3 regions of the Klebsiella africana genome follow, and region 2 is predicted to be linked to each of the others. Evidence: predicted binding sites of a transcription regulator. Region 2 holds the regulator's gene; each other region holds the start of a gene.
What was found. Region 2 encodes LexA, which represses DNA repair genes until DNA is damaged. Its sites were predicted from a motif close to TNCTGTATGTACATACAGNA; they were not measured.

Region 1: a site for LexA is predicted at 1,403-1,422, ahead of dinB (DNA polymerase IV). Genes of this name have one in related genera too.
Region 3: a site for LexA is predicted at 854-873, ahead of sbmC (DNA gyrase inhibitor SbmC). Genes of this name have one in related genera too.

Annotation. Positions count from the first base shown of each region.
Region 1 is NZ_CP084874.1:4,175,416-4,177,684, reverse strand. It holds gene nqrF (NADH:ubiquinone reductase (Na(+)-transporting) subunit F) at 1-50, shown strand, start outside; gene nqrM ((Na+)-NQR maturation NqrM) at 53-268, shown strand; gene LGL98_RS20180 (glycerophosphodiester phosphodiesterase family protein) at 415-1,275, opposite strand; gene dinB (DNA polymerase IV) at 1,435-2,269, shown strand, end outside.
Region 2 is NZ_CP084874.1:4,895,387-4,897,655, forward strand. It holds gene dinF (MATE family efflux transporter DinF) at 1-730, opposite strand, end outside; gene lexA (transcriptional repressor LexA) at 801-1,409, opposite strand; gene LGL98_RS23530 (diacylglycerol kinase) at 1,532-1,900, opposite strand; gene plsB (glycerol-3-phosphate 1-O-acyltransferase PlsB) at 2,029-2,269, shown strand, end outside.
Region 3 is NZ_CP084874.1:1,756,434-1,758,702, forward strand. It holds gene dacD (serine-type D-Ala-D-Ala carboxypeptidase DacD) at 1-718, shown strand, start outside; gene sbmC (DNA gyrase inhibitor SbmC) at 897-1,370, shown strand; gene LGL98_RS08425 (FUSC family protein) at 1,469-2,269, shown strand, end outside.

The DNA of each region.
Region 1 (2,269 bases), 720 kb from region 2:
ACCTGGGCGTCGAAGATGAGAACATCATGCTCGACGACTTTGGAGGCTGACGATGCTGACAGTATTTATCGCGACCTTTGTGATTTTTGCGCTGGTGATCCTCGGTATGTCCCTGGGTTACCTGGTGAAGCGTAAAAGCATCCAGGGCAGCTGCGGCGGGATCGCCTCGCTGGGGCTGGAGAAAGTCTGCGACTGTCCGGAACCGTGCGACGCGCGTAAGAAACGTCTCGCCCGCGAGGCGCAGCGCCAGCAGCAGCGTATTTTGTAATCTTTGGCCATTTAGGCCCGGTGGCGCTGCGCTTGCCGGGTCTGCTGCTTCGGTTTTGTAGGCCGGGTAAGGCGCCAGCCGCCACCCGGCAACAACATGCCAGCAATGTGAGGCCGCTTTCGCGGCCTTTTTAGCCGTTGACTCCCTTACTGCCAGCTTTTCGCCTGCTCCGGAGAATCCACCATCACCCCGTCGGCGCCCAGTTCCTTCGCCGTGCGGTAATCTTCCACACTGTTGATGCCGAAGAAGATAATGTGCGCTTTACCCTGCGAGCGGAAGCAATCCATCGCCTCTTTATCCCAGGTGAGCGTCGCCGGGGAGATCCCTTCGCCAAGGGTGAATTTCTCCACCACCTCGACTTTACGCTTCAGCTCCAGTCCATACCACTGCTCACCATCGCGTTGACGCCCTGGCTGGCACTGATGGCTGAGCGAAATATTGGCAAGCCTGGTGCGGGTTTCACTGCGAGTGACAAAGCGAGGGATGGCTGGCGGCAGGGCGGCGATATAGCGGTCTTCGGTGGAATAGATCCGCACGCGATCGAGGCTGTTGGTGGCTTTTAACACTTCAAGCAGACGCTGGCCCATCACGGTCGGGTCGGCATCCGGAGATTTGATATCGATATAGAAAAAAGTGTGCGGCCAGTGCTGTAAAACGCTTTGCAAGGTCGGAATAGTGGCCTGCTTACCGCGCCATGGGTGGCTTTCATCACCCCATTTCCAGCCAGCGTCGACTTTCGCCAGCTCGGCGGCAGTTAAGCTGGAGACCTTACCCTCGGCATTGGTCAGGGCGGAGAGATCGCTTGACCGGTAGAGCACCGGTACGCCGTCGCGGCTTAACTGCACTGTCACCCAGATGGCTTCGGCCTCATTCTCCAGCGCCAGCTTAATGGCCGGCAGGGTATTTTCCGGGGCATCGCCGGTGCCGCCGCGGTGGGCTATCAGCTGTGGAGCAGCCCAGGCGCTGGCGGTGGCCAGCAGGCAAAGCGCGGTAAGTATTTTCTTCATGATTATATATTCCTGATTTATCTTTTAACTCAATGAAAATAAACATAATTTATTGCAGTTTTATGTTTTAACCGCTTTTTTAGCCGATGAAATAAAAAAAGCATAAAATTCGCATCTGATTTTGCTATGCTGTATGGGTATACAGTGTTGAGTCTGACGATGCGTAAAATTATCCATGTCGATATGGACTGTTTCTTTGCGGCGGTTGAGATGCGCGACAACCCAGCGTTGCGCGATATTCCCCTCGCGATAGGCGGCAGTCGGGTACAGCGTGGCGTGATTAGTACCGCGAACTATCCTGCGCGTAAGTTTGGCGTGCGCAGCGCCATGCCGACGGCGACAGCGCTCAAGCTGTGCCCGCATCTCACGTTGCTTCCCGGCCGCTTCGATGCCTACAAAGAAGCCTCGAACCATATCCGCGAAATTTTCTCCCGCTATACTTCCCGCATTGAGCCGTTGTCGCTGGATGAAGCCTACCTTGACGTCAGCGACAGCGTGCATTGTCACGGGTCGGCCACTCTGATAGCTCAGGAGATCCGCGAAACCATCGAACGGGAGCTGCATCTCACCGCCTCGGCGGGCGTGGCGCCAGTAAAGTTTCTCGCTAAAATCGCTTCAGATATGAATAAACCCAACGGCCAGTTCGTTATCGCTCCCCATCAGGTGGCAGAGTTTGTGCGGGCGCTGCCGCTGGCGAAAATACCCGGCGTCGGTAAGGTATCGGCGGCGAAGCTGGAAAATATGGGCCTGCGAACCTGTGGCGATGTGCAGAACAGCGATCTGGCGATGCTGCTTAAGCGCTTCGGTAAATTCGGACGGATCCTGTGGGAGCGCAGCCACGGGATTGATGAGCGGGAAATCCATAACGATCGGCAACGTAAATCGGTGGGCGTGGAGCGCACCTTAGCGGAAGATATTCACCATTGGCCGGAGTGCGAAGCGATTATCGAAAACCTCTATCCCGAACTGGAGCGGCGGCTGGCGAAGGTCAAAC
Region 2 (2,269 bases):
AGCGCAGCATGATGTCGCGATTCAACGCCAATAAACGGCGTAGATCACCACGCCAGGCGTTTTTCAGCATGACCAGCGACACACCGCGCAGCGTCAGCACCCGCTTCGCCATCACCAGGCCGATGAACAGGGTCGCGTACTCGGCGGTGACCGTGGCCAGCGCCGCCCCCTGGACGTTCATCCGCAGGCCCATCACCAGCCACAGGTCGAGCACAATATTCAACAGATTACCCACCACCAGCAGAATAACCGGCGCCCGGGCGTACTGGACGCCCAGCAGCCAGCCGAGCAGCACCAGGTTGGCCAGCGAGGCGGGAGCGCTGAGCCAGCGGATTTCGAGAAACCGTCTCGCCTGCTCGAGAACTGCCTCGCTGCCGCCGACAATATGCAGAGCGAGGTCAATCAGCGGCAGGCGGAGCAGGATAATCAGCACCCCGGCGCCCAGCGCCAGGGCCAGCGGCTGCACCAGCGCCCGCGCCAGCCGCTGCGGATCTTTGGCGCCCCAGGCCTGAGCGGTGAGCCCGGTGGTGCTCATACGCAGAAACAGCAGCAGCATAAAGAGGAAACTGGTGGCCGTCGTTCCGACCGCCACACCGCCGAGATATACCGGGCTGTCCAGGTGGCCGATCACGGCCGTATCCACCAGCCCCAGCAGCGGAACGGTGATATTGGAGAAAATCATGGGTAGCGCGAGGCGCCACAGTGCTTTATCGGCGGCGTTGAGCAGCATGAAGAGGGACCAGACAGAGGAGAAACATCGCAGCGTCATGCATCATGATGACGCTGCGTTAAGACGGGAGTTACAGCCACTCACCGTTACGGATCACGCCGACGGCCAGACCTTCAATGGTGAAGCTCTGCTGGCGCAGATCGACGACGATCGGGGAAAACTCGCTGTTTTCCGGCAGCAGTTCAACGACATTGCCCTGCTTTTTCAGACGCTTTACGGTCACTTCTTCATCGATACGCGCGACAACCACCTGGCCGTTACGCACGTCCTGAGTTTTATGCACCGCCAGCAGATCGCCATCCAGAATACCAATGTCTTTCATCGACATACCGCTAACGCGCAGCAGGAAGTCGGCATTCGGTTTAAACATCGACGGGTCGACCTGGTAGTGGCCTTCAATATGCTGCTGCGCCAGCAGCGGTTCACCGGCGGCAACGCGGCCGATCAGCGGCAGGCCGTGCTCTTCTTCCGTCAACAGACGAATACCGCGAGAGGCACCGGAGACGATCTCGATCGCGCCTTTACGCGCCAGCGCTTTCAGGTGTTCTTCCGCCGCGTTTGGGGAACGGAACCCCAAGCGCTGAGCAATTTCCGCACGCGTCGGCGGCATGCCCGTCTGGCTGATATGATCCCGAATGAGATCAAACACCTCTTGCTGCCTGGTCGTTAACGCTTTCATTCCGCCCCCTGGGTGTATATACAGTTATGCTGTGAGTATATACAGCTAACGGTGATTTTGGAACCACATGGCACACAAAAATCGGCAGATTGTTTAGATTTTGCGAGGGTTAGCGAAGAACGTTAATGATAATGGCTCCACAGCAGCGTCCCCCAGGTGATCAGCGCGATGATAATCGCCAGCAGAACCGCCGCCGATCCCATATCTTTGGCGCGCCCTGAAAGCTCGTGAAAATCCGAGCCGATACGATCCACAACCGCCTCAATCGCGCTGTTGAGAATTTCGACTATCATCACTAGCAGGACCGAGCCAATCAGCAATACGCGGGTGATGGCGTCGACGTCCAGCCAGCAGGCGATCGCGACGGCCACGATGGCGGCGACGCCCTCCTGACGAAACGCGGCCTCGTTGACCCACGCCGCGCGAAATCCTTTCCAGGAGTAACCTGCCGCTTTAATGATTCGGGTTAACCCGGTGGTATTATTGGCCATCGCAAAACCTTTTTATGTAAATGACGTCGATGAGTGTACGCGTTTGCCGCGCGGTAACGGAAATTTTGCCCGCTTTCTGTTATTCTTGCCGCGCATTTGCATGATTAACCAGAGGCTTCACATCGTTTATGTCCGGCTGGCAACGAATTTACTATAAATTACTGAATTTACCATTACGGGTGCTGGTAAAAAGCAAGTCTATTCCGGCAGAGCCCGCCCAGGAATTAGGACTCGATACCTCGCGTCCGGTCATGTACGTCCTGCCCTATAACTCGAAGGCGGACCTGCTGACGCTGCGCGCCCAATGTCTGGCGCATGATTTACCTGACCCGCTTGAACCGCTGGAGATCGACGGCACGCTGCTGCCGC
Region 3 (2,269 bases), 2.1 Mb from region 2:
CCTGATGAATCAGTATGTCGAAAAACTGCACCTGCAGGACACCCATTTCGAAACCGTCCACGGCCTCGACGCCCCGGGCCAGCACAGTTCGGCCTATGACCTCGCGGTGTTGTCGCGGGCGATTATCCATGGCGAGCCTGACGTCTACCATATGTACAGCCAGAAGAGCCTGACGTGGAACGGCATCACCCAGCAAAACCGGAACGGCCTGCTGTGGGATAAAACCATGAACGTCGATGGCCTGAAAACGGGCCACACCTCCGGCGCCGGCTTCAACCTGATCGCTTCGGCGGTGGATGGCCAGCGCCGGCTGATCGCGGTGGTGATGGGGGCGGACAGCCCGAAAGGCCGCGAGCAGCAGGCTGCTAAACTGCTGCACTGGGGCCAGCAGAACTTTGACACCGTGCAGGTGCTGCAGAAGGGGCAGAAGGTCGGCACCGAGCGTATCTGGTACGGCGATAAAGAGCAGATTAAGCTCGGCACCGATCAGGATTTCTGGTTAGCCCTGCCGAAGGCGGAAGTGTCGCGGATTAAAGCGAAATATGTACTGGATAAGAAGGACCTTGAGGCGCCGATCGCCGCCAACCAGCGGGTTGGCGAGATTTCGCTGTATGACGGCGACAAGGTGGTGGGGCACTATCCGCTGGTCACCCTCGAAAGCATCAATAAAGGCGGAGTGTTCTCGCGAATGAGCGATTACCTGCACCACGAGCTGTAACCACGCCAACCGCCTCTTCGCAGGCGGTTTTTTTTCGCCTGCCGCTCGTGCTGACGAGACGCCTGTTTTTTCAGCAGTGGTGATGGCGACTCTGTGAATTCGCGCACATACTGAGGGGGGATCCTCTGCTAAATTAACTGTATATATATACAGTTAATTATCCTCAAAAGGAGGCAAGATGAACTACAGCATCACCACCCTCGGCAAGAAAACCATTGCCGGTTTCCATTTGGTCGGGCCATGGGAGCAAACCGTCAAGCAGGGGTTTGAGCAACTGATGATGTGGGTTGAGAACCGTCAGGTACCCGCCCGGGAATGGGTGGCCGTCTACTACGATAACCCGGAGGAAGTGCCCGCGGAAAAACTGCGCTGCGCGACGGCGGTGACCGTTGATGAGAATTACGTCATCCCCGCCAACAGCGAAGGGGTGATCCTGGCGGCGATTGCCGACGGAGATTACGCCTGCGCCCGCGCGCGGGTGGTGGATAACGACTTCGCCACCCCGTGGATGCAGTTTTTCGACAGCCTGCTACAGAGCACGACGCATCGCGTTGCCCCCAGGCCTTGTTTTGAGATCTATCTCAACGACGGCAACCACGACGGCTACTGGGATATCGACATGTATGTTCCCGTTGAGCGCGTCGCGTCGTAGCGGTTTACCCCTGTTCCGGACAAGGTTTTTTACATTCCCGGCATGCTCCGGGCGAAAAAGCAGTTACAATTGGCCTTTTCGTTTTGCCGGAGAGGGTTGTGCGCGCTGATAAATCACTCAAGCCATTTGAGATCCGCTTGTATCGCCATTATCGGGTGGTGCATGGTGTGCGGATTGCGCTGGCCTTTGTGCTCACTTTTTTGCTGGTACGGCTGCTGAACGTGCCGGAGGGGACCTGGCCTCTTATCACCCTGGTGGTGGTGATGGGGCCGATCTCCTTCTGGGGCAACGTCGTGCCGCGGGCGTTTCAACGCATCGGCGGCACGATCCTCGGCTCGGCGCTGGGGCTGGTGGCGCTGAAGCTTGAGCTTATCTCCCTGCCGCTGATGGTCATCTGGTGCGCGGCGGCGATGTTCCTGTGCGGCTGGCTGGCGCTGGGCAAGAAACCCTATCAGGCGCTGCTGATCGGCATTACCCTGTCGGTGGTAGTCGGGGCGCCGCCCGGCGACATGCATACTGCGCTGTGGCGAAGCGGCGACGTGATCTTCGGCTCCCTGCTGGCGATGCTGTTTACCGGTATCTGGCCGCAGCGGGCGTTCATCCACTGGCGTATCCAGATGGCCAGCTATGTCACGAACTTCAACCGCCTCTACCAGGCCGGCTTTTCGCCAAATCTGGTGGATCGCCCGCGGCTGGAAAAACATCTCCAGCAGGCGCTGAACGACGTTGTTAAAATGCGTGGGCTGATCACCCCCGCCAGCAAAGAGACGCACATCCAGAAGGCGATCTTCGAGGCTATCCAGACCGTCAGCCGCAACCTCGTCTGCATGCTGGAGCTGCAGATCAACGCCTGGTGGGCCACCCGTCCGGGCCACTTTGTGATGCTCAATGCGCACACT